DNA from 2 places in the Pseudomonas vranovensis genome. Region 1 is predicted to be linked to the other one. Evidence: predicted binding sites of a transcription regulator. Region 1 holds the regulator's gene; the other holds the start of a gene.
The links. Region 1 encodes FliA, which starts transcription of late flagellar genes. Its sites were predicted from a motif close to CTAAAGTTTNNNNNNNNNNNGCCGNTAA; they were not measured.

Region 1 (7,859 bases):
ATGGAGCTCATGCGGATCAATTTCAGTCTCTCGCGGGAGGTGCTGATCGATGAGCGCTCGATGGGCATCTTCCTGATGGCCTCGGGGAAAATGGCCTTGCTGGCCACCCAGCCGGTGCTGCTGGTGTTGCTGCTGGCGGCGATCATCGGCCCTATCTCGCTGGGTGGCTGGCTGTTTGCCGGCGGCACCCTGGCGCCCAAGTTCAGTCGCATGAACCCGCTGGCCGGCATCAAGCGGATGTTCTCCATGCATGCCCTGGTCGAGCTGCTCAAGGCCCTGGCCAAGTTCTTCGTGATTCTGATCGTGGCGGTGGTGGTGCTGGCCTCTGATCGTGACGACCTGTTGTCCATCGCCAATGAGCCCATCGAGCAGGCGATTATCCACAGCGTGCAGGTGGTGGGCTGGAGTGCCCTGTGGATGGCAGCGGGGCTGTTGCTGATCGCCGCGGTGGATGCGCCGTTCCAATTGTGGCAGTCGCTGAAGAAACTGAAGATGACCAAGCAGGAAGTGCGCGACGAGTACAAGGACAGCGAGGGCAAGCCTGAAGTAAAACAGCGTATTCGCCAGTTGCAGCGCGAGATGTCGCAGCGCCGGATGATGGCGGCGGTGCCTGAGGCGGACGTGATCATTACCAACCCGACCCACTACGCCGTGGCGCTCAAATACGACCCGGAGAAGGGCGCAGCGCCACTGTTACTGGCCAAGGGCACGGATTTCCTGGCCCTGAAGATTCGCGAGATCGGCCAGGAGTACAACATCCAGTTGCTCGAATCGCCGGCGCTGGCGCGTTCGATCTACTACTCCACCGAACTTGAGCAGGAAATCCCTGCCGGCTTGTACCTGGCGGTGGCCCAGGTGCTGGCCTATGTCTACCAGATCCGCCAGTACCGGGCGGGCAAGGGCAAGCCGCCGGAGCCGCTCAAGGACCTGCCGATCCCGCCGGACCTGCGCCGCGATTCCTGATCTTTCGTGGTGATAGGAGCGCGACTGCTGCGCAGTCGATTGCGGCCTCGTTCCTCGGCAGCGGCTACAGATTGCAGGCTTGGCTCGCGTAGCCGCTGGCGGGAGCCTGTGATCGGCTGCGCAGCGGTCGCGGTCCAGCTCCTGGTGCATTAATCCCCGGTATTTCGAAAGTTGGAAAGCTTCTTGCAAAGGCAGCGCTGCGCGCGTCATTTCGCGTCAAAGTTTTGCTTGAGCTAACGAGGAATACCGGTGGATCGCTCTCAGTTAATCAACAGTGCCCGCAACAACCTGGCCGGCCTCGGCCGGGGCAATCTGGGTGTGCCGCTGTTGCTGCTGGTGATGCTGGCAATGATGATGTTGCCGATCCCGCCGTTCCTGCTCGACGTGTTTTTCACCTTCAACATCGCCCTGTCGATCGTGGTCCTGCTGGTCTGTGTCTACGCCCTGCGCCCGCTGGACTTCGCCGCCTTCCCGACCATCCTGCTGGTGGCCACCTTGCTGCGCCTGGCCCTGAACGTGGCGTCCACGCGCGTGGTGATGCTCCATGGCCACGACGGCCATGCCGCCGCCGGTAAGGTGATCCAGGCCTTTGGCGAGGTGGTGATCGGCGGCAACTATGTGGTCGGTATCGTGGTGTTCGCGATCCTGATGATCATCAACTTCGTGGTGGTGACCAAGGGTGCCGGGCGTATTTCCGAGGTGAGCGCACGCTTTACCCTCGATGCCATGCCAGGTAAGCAGATGGCCATCGACGCCGACCTCAACGCCGGCCTGATCGATCAGAACCAGGCCAAGGCGCGGCGTTCGGAAGTGGCTCAGGAGGCCGAGTTCTACGGTTCAATGGACGGTGCCAGCAAATTCGTGCGCGGTGATGCCATCGCCGGCCTGCTGATCCTGTTCATCAACCTGATTGGCGGCATGCTGGTCGGTATGTTCCAGCACGGCATGACGTTCGGCGACGCTGGCAAGGTCTATGCGCTGTTGACGATTGGTGACGGTTTGGTGGCGCAGTTGCCGTCGCTGTTGCTGTCTACCGCGGCTGCGATCATGGTGACCCGTGCCTCCGGCTCCGAGGACATGGGCAAGCAGATCAATCGGCAGATGTTCGATTCGCCCAAGGCGCTGGGTGTGTCGGCGGGCTTGATGATTGTCATGGGCCTGGTGCCGGGCATGCCGCATGTTGCCTTCCTCAGCCTGGGCCTGCTGGCCGCCGGCGGTGCCTACCTGGTGTGGCGCAAGCAGAACCAGGTCAAGCTCAAGGCCCAGGAAGAAGTGCAGCGCCAGCAAGACCTGTTGCCATCGCCACAGCGTGCCGCCGATACCAAGGAGTTGGGGTGGGATGATGTCACGCCCATCGACATGATCGGCCTGGAAGTGGGCTACCGGCTGATCCCCCTGGTGGATCGCAACCAGGGTGGGCAATTGCTGGCGCGGATCAAGGGCGTGCGCAAGAAGCTCTCCCAGGACCTGGGCTTTCTGATGCCCACGGTTCACATCCGCGACAACCTGGACCTGGCGCCCAGTGCCTATCGCCTGACCCTGATGGGGGTGATCCTGGCCGAAGCCGAGATCTACCCGGACCGTGAGCTTGCGATCAACCCGGGGCAGGTGTTCGGCACCCTCAACGGCATTGCCGCCCGCGACCCGGCCTTCGGCCTGGAGGCGGTGTGGATCGACGTCGGCCAACGCAGCCAGGCGCAGTCGCTGGGCTACACCGTGGTGGATGCCAGTACCGTGGTCGCCACCCACCTCAACCAGATTCTGCACAAGCACTGCCATGAGTTGATCGGCCACGAAGAGGTCCAGCAACTGTTGCAGGTGCTGGCCAAGGCATCGCCTAAACTTGCCGAGGAACTGGTGCCGGGTGTCATTTCATTGTCGGGTCTGCTCAAGGTGCTGCAGGCGCTGCTTGCCGAGCAGGTGCCGGTACGTGATATCCGCAGCATTGCCGAGGCCATCGCCAATAATGCCGGCAAGAGTCAAGATACCGCCGCGTTGGTGGCAGTGGTGCGCGTCGGATTGTGTCGCGCCATCGTGCAAAGCATTGTCGGCGTTGAGTCCGAGCTGCCTGTGATCACCCTGGAGCCAAGGTTGGAACAGATTTTGCTCAATAGTCTGCAAAGGGCCGGGCAAGGTCAGGAAGACGGTGTTCTTCTTGAGCCGAGCATGGCTGAAAAGCTTCAGCGTTCGTTGATCGAGGCTGCCCAGCGTCAAGAGATGCAGGGGCAGCCGGCGATCCTGCTGGTCGCAGGACCGGTACGTGCAATGCTGTCGCGCTTTGGTCGCCTGGCTGTACCGAATTTGCATGTTTTGGCGTATCAGGAAATACCTGACAACAAGCAAGTTACCATCGTTGCCACAGTAGGCCCCAACGGCTGAGGTAGTGGGTTATGCAAGTTAAGCGTTTTTTCGCTGCCGATATGCGTCAAGCCATGAAGCTGGTTCGAGATGAGCTGGGGGCTGATGCCGCCATCATCGGCAACCGACGGATTGCTGGCGGTGTCGAGCTGACGGCTGCGCTGGACTACAAGCTGTCTGCCCTGGCGCCACGGGTTCCGAATGTGGAACTGGAAGATGAACTGCGCAAGACGCAGTCGCGAATTGTCACGGCCCAGGCCGAGCTCAGTACCCGCAACGACAGCGACGATGCCAACCGCCAGCTGTTCGCCGGCCTGCCGCTGACCGCCTCCGAGCCGCTGGTCGACACGCACGTGGATGAGCCGGTCGCGCCGCAGGTACCTGCGCCGGCACCGGTCGACCCGCGCCTGTTCGATGCCATGCGCTCGGAACTCAATGGGTTGCGTGAATTGCTCGAAGTGCAGTTGGGTTCGCTTGCCTGGAGCCAGCTGCAGGGCAGCCAGCCACAGCAGGCCAACCTCTGGCGGCGCCTGCAGCGCATTGGCCTGACCGGCCCGATTGCTCGTGAGCTGCTCGACCAGATCGCCGGTATCGACGAACCGCGCCATGCCTGGCGCATGCTGCTGGCGCACCTGGCGCGGCGTATCCATGTGCCGGAAGTCGAGCCGATCGAAGAGGGCGGCGTCATTGCCATGGTCGGCCCGGCCGGCATGGGCAAGACCACCACTCTGGCCAAGCTGGCGGCGCGCTATGTGCTCAAGTACGGCGCGCAGAACATGGCCCTGGTGAGCATGGACAGTTTCCGTATTGGCGCGCAGGAGCAGCTCAAGACCCTGGGCCGCATCCTCAACGTCTCGGTAACCCACGTCGACCCCGGCCAATCGCTGGCCCAGGCGCTGGAGCCGCTGCTGCGCAAGCGAGTGATCCTGATTGACACCGCCGGCCTGCAGGCCAGTGACCCGGCCCTGCGCATGCAGCTTGAAACCCTTGCCGGACGCGGCATTGCGGCCAAGAATTACCTGGTGCTGGCGACGACCAGCCAGAAGCAGGTGCTCACTGCCGCCTATCACAGCTACAAGCGCTGTGGGCTGGCCGGGTGCATCCTGACCAAGCTTGATGAAACGGCCAGCCTCGGCGAAGTCCTGAGCCTGGCCATCAGTCATGAATTGCCAGTGGCCTATCTAACCGATGGGCCGCGCATTCCTGACGATCTGCACTTGCCGCGTCGCCACCAGCTGGTGAGCCGTGCGGTCAGCGTGCAGATGCAGGAGGAGCCCAGCGAAGAGGCGATGGCCGATATGTTCGCTGATCTCTACCACAGCCACGGCAAGCGTGTTGGCTGAGGTGATTGTGAAGACGTTGCAAAGTATCTGCATTGATGGTCTGCCATGCATTTTTCAGGTGTTGAAAGCGCAGCCGGCTATGTGGCCTCGGTCTAAGCAAGACAAGGTATTGAACAAACATGGGTAGCATGCATCCCGTACAGGTAATCGCCGTAACAGGCGGTAAAGGTGGCGTCGGCAAGACCAATGTGTCGGTGAACCTGTCGTTGGCGTTGGCAGAGCTTGGCCGTCGGGTCATGCTGCTGGACGCCGACCTGGGCCTGGCCAATGTCGACGTCCTGCTGGGGCTTACTCCCAAGCGGACCCTGGCTGACGTCATCGAAGGCCGCTGTGAATTGCGCGACGTGCTGTTGCAGGGGCCGGGCGGTGTGCGCATCGTACCGGCCGCCTCTGGCACACAGAGCATGGTGCACCTGGCACCGGCACAGCACGCAGGCCTGATCCAGGCGTTCAGCGAACTGGGTGACAACCTCGATGTGTTGGTGATCGACACCGCTGCGGGTATCGGTGACTCGGTGGTCAGTTTTGTCCGCGCCGCGCAGGAAGTGCTGCTGGTGGTGTGCGACGAGCCGACCTCGATCACCGACGCCTACGCGCTGATCAAGCTGCTCAATCGCGATTACGGCATGAACCGTTTCCGCGTGCTGGCCAATATGGCGCAGAGTCCGCAGGAAGGTCGCAACCTGTTCGCCAAGTTGACCAAGGTCACGGATCGCTTCCTGGACGTGGCCCTACAATACGTCGGCGCCGTTCCGTACGACGAATGCGTGCGCAAGGCGGTGCAAAAGCAGCGTGCGGTCTATGAAGCCTTCCCGCGTTCCAAGTGCGCGCTGGCATTCAAGGCCATTGCCCAGAAAGTCGACACCTGGCCGTTGCCGGCCAACCCGCGGGGTCACCTGGAGTTTTTCGTCGAGCGCCTGGTGCAGCCGACGAGCGCGGGCCCTGTGCTATGAGCGCCAGCGGATATCGGATGTACAGCAAGGCATCGCGAGATGCCCAGTATGAGTTGATCGAGCGTTATGCGCCGTTGGTCAAGCGCATCGCCTATCACCTGCTGGCGCGTCTGCCGGCCAGTGTGCAGGTGGAGGATCTGATCCAGGCCGGCATGATCGGCCTGCTCGAGGTGTCCAACAAGTACGACGCCAGTAAGGGTGCCAGTTTCGAGACCTACGCCGGCATCCGAATCCGCGGCGCAATGTTGGACGAAGTGCGTAAAGGGGACTGGGCGCCACGTTCGGTTCACCGCAACACCCGTATGGTCAGCGACGCGATTCGCGCAATTGAAGCAAAAACCGGTCGTGACGCTAAAGATCACGAGGTTGCTGCCGAACTTCAATTGAGTCTCGATGATTACTACGGGATCTTGAATGACACCCTGGGCAGTCGCCTGTTCAGTTTCGACGACCTGTTGCAGGACGGCGAACACGAAGGCCTGCACGAGGATGGCGCCAGTGCCCAGCTCGAGCCGTCGCGCGACCTGGAAGACGAGCGTTTCCAGGCAGCCTTGGCCGACGCCATCGCCAACCTGCCGGAACGTGAGCGTCTGGTCCTGGCCCTGTACTACGACGAAGAGCTGAACCTCAAGGAAATCGGTGAGGTCCTGGGGGTCAGCGAGTCACGTGTCAGCCAGTTGCACAGCCAGTGTGCAGCGCGTTTGCGCAGTCGCCTGGGAGAATGGCGAGCGCGTTGAACGCAGGTTCAATGCAGTCGCGAAATGTAGTGCCCGAATTGATTGAATGCGCGTTCTGCGCTGAGCGCGTTAAAGACTGCTTGGAGGTCTAATTGAACAAAGACATGAAAATCCTCATCGTCGACGATTTCTCGACGATGCGGCGGATCATCAAGAACCTGCTGCGTGACCTGGGCTTCACCAACACCCAGGAAGCTGACGACGGCAACACCGCATTGCCGATGCTCGAAAGCGGCCATTTCGACTTTCTCGTGACCGACTGGAACATGCCTGGCATGTCCGGCATCGACCTGCTGCGCAAAGTGCGCGCCGACGAGCGCCTCAAGCACCTGCCGGTGCTGATGGTCACCGCCGAGGCCAAGCGCGAGCAGATCATCGAAGCGGCCCAGGCCGGCGTCAACGGCTATGTGGTCAAGCCTTTCACGGCCCAGGTGCTGAAAGAAAAGATCGAGAAGATCTTCGAGCGCGTCAACAGCTGAAGACACGCCACGGGGGCGCTATGGAGCAAACACAAACATCCTTGGGCGAGTTCGAGTCCACGCTCAAGAAGCACGCCCAGGAGCTGGTCGACAGCCTCGAGCGAGGCAAGTTCGGCGACGCGGTACAACTGATCCATCAGCTGAACCAGACCCGTGACCGTGGCCTGTACCAGGAAGTCGGCAAGCTTACGCGCGAGCTGCACAGTGCGATCGTCAGCTTTCAGATCGACCCGCACATGCCGCAGGCCGAAGAAGTGTCGCAGATCACCGACGCGACCGAGCGCCTGTCCTACGTGGTCAAGCTGACCGAAGGCGCGGCCAACCGCACCATGGACCTGGTCGAAGCGAGTACCCCGGTACTCAATGAGCTGGGCGAAGAGGCGAGGGCGCTGAGCGTTGACTGGCAGCGCTTCATGCGTCGCGAAGTGGCGGCACCGGAGTTTCGTGAGCTGGCCAAGCGCGTCGACAGTTTCCTGACGCGCAGCGCCGAGGGCAACCGCAAGGTCGCCGGGCACCTCAACGACATTCTGCTGGCTCAGGACTACCAAGACCTGACCGGCCAGGTGATCAAGCGCGTTACTGCGCTGGTCACCGAAGTAGAAAGCAATCTGCTCAAGCTCGTGCTGATGGCCAGTCAGGTCGACCGCTTTGCCGGTATCGAACATGACCACCAGCAGCTGCGTGCTGAAAAAGATCAAGAAAAACATCCGGCCCGGGGTGAAGGTCCGCAGATTCATGCCGATAAACGTGAAGACGTTGTGTCCGGTCAGGACGATGTCGATGATCTGCTGTCCAGCCTGGGTTTTTAGGGAGCACGTTTAATGAGCTTCGGCGCCGATGAAGAAATCCTTCAGGATTTTCTGGTAGAAGCCGGCGAGATTCTTGAGCAACTGTCCGAGCAACTGGTCGAGCTGGAAAGCCGTCCGGATGATGCCGACCTGCTCAATGCGATCTTTCGCGGTTTTCACACTGTAAAAGGGGGCGCCGGCTTCCTCCAGCTCAACGAGCTGGTGGAGTGCTGCCACA
Region 2 (7,859 bases), 880 kb from region 1:
GATCTTCCAGGTGCTGAACAACCTGTACGACTACAACCTGCCACTGGAGAAAGCCGTGGCGGCGCAGCGGGTTCATCACCAGTTGCTGCCTAAAGACACTATCTACTTCGATGCCTATGCACCGCTCACCGGCAAGGTGGCGGACGAGCTGAAAAAGATGGGCTACACCCTGGAAGACCAGGGTTGGGAGATGGGTGACATCCAGGCGATCCGGGTCAATGGCACGGCGCTGGAGACGGCATCCGACCCGCGTGGGCGGGGAGTGGGACACGTCGTTAAATAAACACTGGCGGTTGATCGCGGGGCAAGTCGCACCGCCGCTCCACAGGTTTTGTGTAGGAGCGGCGGTGCGACGTCTCGACTTGCCCCGCGATGCGTTTACACCCGGAAGTGGCTGACCATGGTCTGCAGCTGGTTGCCCAACCGGGCCAGCTCGACACTGGAGGCCGCAGTTTCGTCACTGGCCGCCGCGGTCTGTTCCGACACATCGCGCACGTTGAGGATGCTGCGGCTGATTTGTTCGGCCACTGCGCTCTGCTGTTCGGCCGCAGCGGCAATCTGCTGATTCATCGACTGAATGTTCGAAACCGTGCGAGTGATGCTTTCCAGCGAGGCGCCAGCCTTGCGGGTCAGTTCGACGCTGCTGTCGGTCAGGTTGCGGCTGCCGAGCATCACATTGGCCACTTGCTGGGTACCGCTCTGCAGGCCGGCCACCAATTCTTCGATCTCTTCGGTGGACTTTTGCGTGCGCTGAGCCAAGCCCCGGACCTCGTCGGCCACCACGGCAAAACCGCGTCCGGCTTCACCGGCCCGGGCCGCTTCGATGGCCGCGTTCAGGGCCAGCAGGTTGGTTTGCTCGGCCACTGACTTGATCACGTCCATGACGCTGCCGATCTTCTGGCTTTCTTGCTGCAGCAGCCCCATGGCCTCGGTCGAACGGTGTACTTCTTCGGCCAGGCGTTCGATCTGGCTGATGGCTTCGGCGACGACCTGATCACCGGCACGGGCTTGCGAGTCGGCATCGGTGGCGGCGGCCGAGGCATGTTCGGCGTTGCGCGCCACTTCCTGCACGGTGGCGGCCATTTCGTGCATGGCGGTGGCGACCTGGTCGGTCTCGACTTTCTGGCTGTTGACCCCGGCGCTGGTTTCTTCGGTCACGGCCGAGAGTTCTTCGGCGGCGCTGGCGATCTGGGTGACGCCGTCGCGGATGCCGCTGATCAGGTCACGCAGGGTCTCGCCCATGCGCTGGATGCCTTGCTGCAATACGCCCAGTTCGTCGCGGCGAGTAACGCGCAGGTTGTGGGTGAGGTCGCCGGCGGCGATTTTTTCCACCACGGCCAGGGTCTCGCGCAGCGGACGGGTGATCTGGCGGGTGATGACCACCGCAGCCAATACACCCACCAACAGTGCCAGCAGGGTGGCGGTCAATTGCAGGGTACGGGCCTGGGCGCTTTCGCTGTCGCGGCGTTCGAGCTGGATCTTGTACAAGGCGTCGCTGATCTTGACGATGGTGGCGCCTTGTACGGTCATTTCCTGGCGGGCCACGGCAACGTCGGCGGTGGCATCGCGGAACTGACGCACGGCATCGCGGTAGGCCAGCACTGCGCTTTCAAACTGCTGGATGCGAGCGGCTTCGTGCGGCATCTGGCGGTTCAGGCTGGCAATTTCGGCCAGGGCGCCATCGAGCTGGCGCAGGGCCAGTTGCTCGGCTTCGCTGCTGATGTCGGCAATGTAGCTGCGCACGGCCAGGCGCACCTGGAACAGCTGCTCCTTGGCCTGGGTGATGGTGCGGAATTGCTCCAGACGGCTGGCGTCGCCTTCGGGCAGGGCAAGGATGTCGCGGTTGATCGCCTCGACCAGGTCGATGGCGCGCGCGGCGGCCAGGTTCATCGCATCACGGGCGGCCAGGCTGGTTTTGTAACCGGCGCGCATCTTGTTGATCGACACCTGGTATTCGCTGATGGTCTGGCCCAGTTCCTGAAGCAGCTTGACGTTTTCCGGGCTCTTGAAGTTCTTGAGCAGCTTTTGCTGTTGTTCGCTGAAGGCATTGAGCTTGACCTGCACGGTGCCAGCGGTGGCATCGTCGCCGTTGGTCAGCATGTATTGCAGGCGCGTGATGCGCAGGTTGGTCAGGTCGCTGTTGAGCTGGGTGATGTCGCTCATCCAGTTGCTGCGGTCGATCAGCCCACCCATGCTGTTCCAGCCGGTCAGGGCCAGCAGGCTGGTGAGCAGCAGCACCAGGCCGAAGCCCAGGCCGAGTTTCAGGTTGACGCTGATGTTGGCAAACCAGCTATTCATGCAATCCCTCCAGGAACGTTGTGCGTCTTGATCCGTATCGCTGGAAGGTTGTTGTTGTAGCCAGTCGATGTACTTGAGCACGGGTTATCGGCGGCTCGGCGCGGAGCTGAAACGCTTTTTCGGCAAAAATGACCGGCGGTCGTAACCAGGTATGTAAACGGCAGCCTGAAGGGGCTGCCGTGCATCAGGGACGAGTGTTCAGAGGGCGCGGCTGGTAAAGGTATCGCACTGGTTGATGTCGCCCTTGGCGAAGCCGGTCTTGAACCAGCGCACGCGCTGTTGCGAGGTGCCGTGGGTGAAGGAGTCCGGCACCACCCGGCCTTGGCCTTTCTGCTGCAGCCGATCATCGCCGATGGCATTGGCAGCGTTCAGGGCCTCTTCAATGTCTCCCGGCTCCAGCCAGTTCAGGCGTTGTTGCGCCTGGTAGGCCCAGACGCCGGCCAGGCAATCGGCCTGCAGTTCCTGGCGTACCAGCAAGCCATTGTCGCCTTCCATGCGTTCGCCCCGCTGGCGTGCCGCCTGGACCTTGGCCGACACGCCGAGCAGGGTCTGCACATGGTGGCCGACTTCGTGGGCAATCACGTAGGCCTGGGCGAAGTCGCCGGCGGCGGCGAAGCGCTGCTCCATTTCACGAAAGAAGCTCATGTCCAGGTAGACCTTCTGGTCGGCTGGGCAATAGAACGGCCCGACCGCCGAGGAGGCGAAGCCGCAGGCCGAATTGATCTGGCCGCTGAACAGGGTCAGGGTCGGGTCTTTGTATTGGCGGCCGGCCTGGGCAAAGATCGCCCGCCAGGTGTCTTCGGTATCGCCGAGGATCGAGGCAACGAACTCGGCCTGCTCATCGTTGGCCGGAGGTGCCTTGGCAGGGCCCGTGCTGACCGGAGCACTTTGCTGGTCCATCTGCCCGGCCAGTTGGCCGAGAATCTGCAAAGGATCTTGCCCGGTGATCCAGCCGATACCGACGATCAGCAGGATCGCACCGATGCTCAGGCCCTTGCCACCGCCGAAGCGCATGCCGCCACCGCCCTCGCCTCGGGCATCGACCACATTGTCGCTACGCCTGCCTTTTCGCCATTGCATGAGTGCTCTCCCGAGCTTGGAAACATGAGCTCAAAGATTAGTTCACCGGGCCTCGCTCTGTCAGATTCCTGATGCTCACATAACCATATGGTTATGATTGTGAGGGCTCTTTTCAATATCGCCGATGCCGGACATGCCGGAAACTGCAAGCTCGCCTGCCACGCCCAGGTGTTCCAATAATTCCAAGACAGGAGAACGGCATGTCTGCACAAGACAACAGTCGCTTCGCTATCCGTGATCGCAACTGGCACCCCAAGGCCTTGACCCCGGACTACAAAACCTCCATTGCCCGTTCGCCGCGCCAGGCACTGGTGAGCATTCCCCAGTCGATCAGTGAAAGCACCGGACCGGACTTCTCGCACCTGAAATTCGGCGAGCATGACCACGACCTGCTGCTCAATTTCAACAATGGCGGCCTGCCGATCGGAGAGCGGATCATCCTTGCCGGCCGTGTGTGCGACCAGTACGGCAAGCCGATCCCGCATACGCTGGTGGAGATCTGGCAGGCCAACGCCGGTGGCCGCTACCGCCACAAGAACGACCGCTACCTCGCCCCGCTGGACCCCAACTTCGGTGGTGTCGGCCGTGCTTTGACCGATAGCGATGGCTACTACAGCTTCCGCACCATCAAGCCGGGCCCGTACCCATGGCGCAACGGCCCCAACGACTGGCGGCCAGCGCATATTCACGTGTCGATCAGCGGCCCGTCGATTGCCACGCGGTTGATCACCCAGCTGTATTTTGAAGGCGATCCGTTGATTCCGATGTGCCCGATCGTCAAGTCGATCGCCAATCCCGAGGCGGTGCAGAGCCTGATTGCCCGGTTGGACATGAGCAACGCCAACCCGATGGACAGCCTGGCCTATCGCTTCGACATCGTGTTGCGCGGCCAGCGCAAGACCCACTTCGAAAACCGCTGAGGAGGTGACTATGCCCATTCAATTGCTGCCGGAAACCCCTTCGCAGACGGCCGGCCCGTATGTTCACATCGGCCTGGCCCTTGAAGCTGCCGGCAACCCGACCCGTGACCAGGAAATCTGGAATCGCATGGCCCGCCCGGATGCGCCGGGTGAGCACATCCTGGTGTTTGGCAACGTCTACGACGGCAATGGCCACCTGGTGCGCGACTCGTTCCTGGAGTTCTGGCAGGCCGATCACAATGGCCAGTACCAGGGCGACTTCGACCTGGAGCAGCCATTCAACAGCTTTGGCCGTACGGCCACCACCTTCGATGCCGGTGAGTGGACGTTGAACACCATCAAGCCTGGCGTAGTGTGCAACGCGGCCGGTGTGCCGATGGCGCCGCACATCAATGTCAGTCTGTTTGCGCGGGGGATCAACATTCACCTGCAGACGCGGCTGTACTTCGATGACGAGGCGCAGGCCAATGCGCAGTGCCCGGTGCTCAACCTGATCGAGCAACCGCAGCGTCGCGAGACGTTGGTGGCGACACGGTGTGAGGTGGATGGGAAGCTGGCCTATCGCTTTGATATCCGGATTCAGGGGGAAGGCGAGACGGTGTTCTTCGATTTCTGAGTTGATGCACTCTTGCTCTTGGTAGGAGCGGGGCAAGTCGAGACGTCGCACCGCCGCTCCTACAGCCATCATTCGTATTCGGTAACTCCCGCAATATGCCGTCCGGCGATGTAGCCGAAGGTCGCCGCCGGGCCCAAGTTGATCCCCCCCGCCGGGTAGTACCCACCCATGATGCTGGCCATGTCGGTACCCGCCGCGTACAACCCGGCAATGGGCTGGCTCTGGTTGTCGAGCACTTGCGCATGCTCGTTGGTCTTGAGCCCTGCAAAGGTGCCAAAGCATCCCGGCTCCACCTTCACTGCATAGAAAGGCCTCTGTTCGATGGGTGCAACGCAAGGGTTCGGCCCATGCAGGGCATCGCCCTGTTTGCGGTTGTACGGCGTTGAGCCGCGGCCGAACGCCGGGTCTTCGCCCAGGCGGGCGTGGCGGTTGTATTCGGCCACGGTGTCGCTCAAGCCCTGCGGGTCGATTCCACACGCTTGGGCCAGGGCTTCGAGGGTGTTGCCGACCTTCAAGTAGCCCGAGTCGATAGAAGGTTGCAGCGGCAGCGGGAAGGGCCGGGAAATGCCCAATCCATAACGACGCTGGAAGACATGGCTGCAGATCAGCCACGAGGCCACCTGCTCGCCCGGCGCCTGGGCGACCATGGCACTGACGTAGTCGTAGTACCCGTCGGCTTCGTTGACGAAGCGTTTGCCGCTGGCCAGCACGCCGATGATGCCGGGCTTGCCACGTTCGATGATGTGCGGGAAATGCCCGAAGGTGCCGTCCTTGTACGGCACCCGCGACACCGGCGCCCAGGCCACCGGGCTGTGCAGGTCGTCCGCCACCTGGCCGCCGACGCTTTCGCCCAGGCGCAGGCCATCGCCGTTGGCGCCCAATGGCGGCAAGGCCAAGTGTTCATGCCCGGTGGGCGTGCGTGGAAACAGCGCCTTGCGCCGCTCGATGTCGTTGGCAAAGCCACCGGCCGCCAGCACCACCGCCTTGCGGGCATGAATGGTGACCGGGCCGCGGACAGTGTCGACCACGGCGCCACTGACCCGGCCCTGTTCATGCACCAATGATTTGGCCGGGGCCGACTCCCACAGCAGTACGCCCAGGTCTTCTGCCGACTTGGCCAGGCGTGCTACCAGCGCTACGCCATTGACCAGCTGCAGGGCGCGGCCATGCACGGCCAGGTCGAGCAGGTGACGGCTGACGCGTTTACCCACATGCCACAGTGAGCGCCACGAGCGGGTGAGGGTGAGGAAGGCGCCGAGGTCTTTGCCTGCCATGATCGGCATGCCGACAAAGGACGTTTCGCGCAGGGTCTTGCGCAACCGCTTGATCAGCTTGCCCACCTGGCGGCCGTCATAGGGCGCGGCGATCACCGAGCGTCCGCCGGTGCCGGCACCCGGTGTCTGCCCATGGATGTCGGCGATAGCGTTGCCGTCGGCAAACTGCAGGGCGGTGTGGCGCTCGAAGAACGACACCATGCGCGGCGCGGCGTCGAGAAAGGCGTCGATCATCGGTGCGTCGAAACGCTTGCCCAGTTCGTGTTCAAGGTAGGTGCGCGGTTGCGAGCGGTCTTCGATGATGCCGGCCCGTTGCGCCAGCGGGTTGCACGGCACCCACATCCAGCCGCCCGACCAGGCGGTGGCGCCACCGAACACGGCCTCCTTTTCCACTACGATGACCTTCTGCCCATGCCAGGCGGCGGTTACCGCCGCCGACAAACCGGCAGCACCGGAACCGATGACCAGTACGTCGCACTCCACGCGGAAGGACGTGGGGGGGGTGGGCAGCCATGGCAGTGTCTCCTCGAACAATGGGTTTTGTTATATTCTGGAACTTGATTCTATATTCTATGATTCGAGGTCGCTCGTGGCCAAGGGGTCGGGCAGACAAAGTGGGCGAAGATCGGACAGTGATTTGCGCTTTGCCCGTGGCTCTTTAGAATCGGCACAATTTTCAGGGACCGTGACCATGGCCGGCAGTCAGATCGAACGCGCGTTCAGCCTTGTTGAACGCCTTACCAGCGAACCCCGCGGCCTGCCGTTGCAGACCCTGGCCGACGAGCTGGCTATCCCCAAAAGCGCTACCCACCGCATGCTCGCCGAGCTGATGCGCCTGGGCTATGTGCGCCAGAACCCGGAGAGCAGCCGCTATCACCTGAGCACGCGGCTGGTGGCCATGGGCTTTCGCTACTTGGCCAGCAGCGGTGCCGACGTCGTTCAGCCGATCCTTGATCAGTTGGCGCAACAGACCGGTGAACTGGTGCGCCTGGGGGTGATCGACGGTGACCGTCAGACCTGGATCGCCAAGGCCCAGGGCGCCCGTTCGGGCCTGCGCTACGACCCGGACATGGGCCGTGATGCGCCGCTGTTCTATACCGCCTCCGGGCATGCCTGGTTGTCGAGCCTGAGCGATGCCCAGGCCCTGGTGCTGGTGGAGCGCCAGGGCATTGCCCGGCGTGAAGACTTCGGCCCCAACGCCCCAGCCTCCAATGCCGAATTGCTCGAACGCCTGCGTTTGGCGCGTGAGCACGGTTATGCCTGGGTGGTGGAAAGTTCGGCGGTGGGTACTTCGGCATTGGCAGCAGTGGTGCGCAACCCCGTCGATGGCCATGCGGTAGGCGTGCTCAGCGTGGCCGGGCCCAGCGCGCGGATGAGCGAGGCGCGCATGCATGAGCTGGCGCCGGTGCTGCTGGCGGCGGCGGCGGAGTTGTCGGCGGCGAGTCCTGCTTCCGAGTTGTTTGTTTGATTGTCTCGACGTGCTCGGCGATGCTTTTTATTTTTCTTGCATTAAAAATGGAACTTGGTTCTAAATAATCAAAACCCATTCTGCGAGATAACAACAATGAGTCAACGCGTGATGTCCCTGGCTGCCCTGACAGTGCTGGAGCTGTCACCCGACGCAATGGTCGAGGTCGCCGCCCGGGCCGGCTACAGCCATGTGGGCCTGCG

Region 2: a site for FliA is predicted at 2,383-2,410, ahead of ABVN19_RS19385 (methyl-accepting chemotaxis protein). Genes of this name have one in related genera too.

Annotation. Positions count from the first base shown of each region.
Region 1 is NZ_CP159259.1:3,268,094-3,275,952, reverse strand. It holds gene flhB (flagellar biosynthesis protein FlhB) at 1-963, shown strand, start outside; gene flhA (flagellar biosynthesis protein FlhA) at 1,213-3,342, shown strand; gene flhF (flagellar biosynthesis protein FlhF) at 3,354-4,664, shown strand; gene fleN (flagellar synthesis regulator FleN) at 4,784-5,617, shown strand; gene fliA (RNA polymerase sigma factor FliA) at 5,614-6,354, shown strand; gene ABVN19_RS15205 (chemotaxis response regulator CheY) at 6,459-6,833, shown strand; gene ABVN19_RS15200 (protein phosphatase CheZ) at 6,854-7,642, shown strand; gene ABVN19_RS15195 (chemotaxis protein CheA) at 7,655-7,859, shown strand, end outside.
Region 2 is NZ_CP159259.1:4,149,706-4,157,564, reverse strand. It holds gene ggt (gamma-glutamyltransferase) at 1-283, shown strand, start outside; gene ABVN19_RS19385 (methyl-accepting chemotaxis protein) at 379-2,298, opposite strand; gene ABVN19_RS19380 (neutral zinc metallopeptidase) at 2,497-3,378, opposite strand; gene pcaH (protocatechuate 3,4-dioxygenase subunit beta) at 3,579-4,298, shown strand; gene pcaG (protocatechuate 3,4-dioxygenase subunit alpha) at 4,309-4,914, shown strand; gene ABVN19_RS19365 (FAD-dependent oxidoreductase) at 4,983-6,671, opposite strand; gene ABVN19_RS19360 (IclR family transcriptional regulator) at 6,880-7,656, shown strand; gene ABVN19_RS19355 (sugar phosphate isomerase/epimerase) at 7,753-7,859, shown strand, end outside.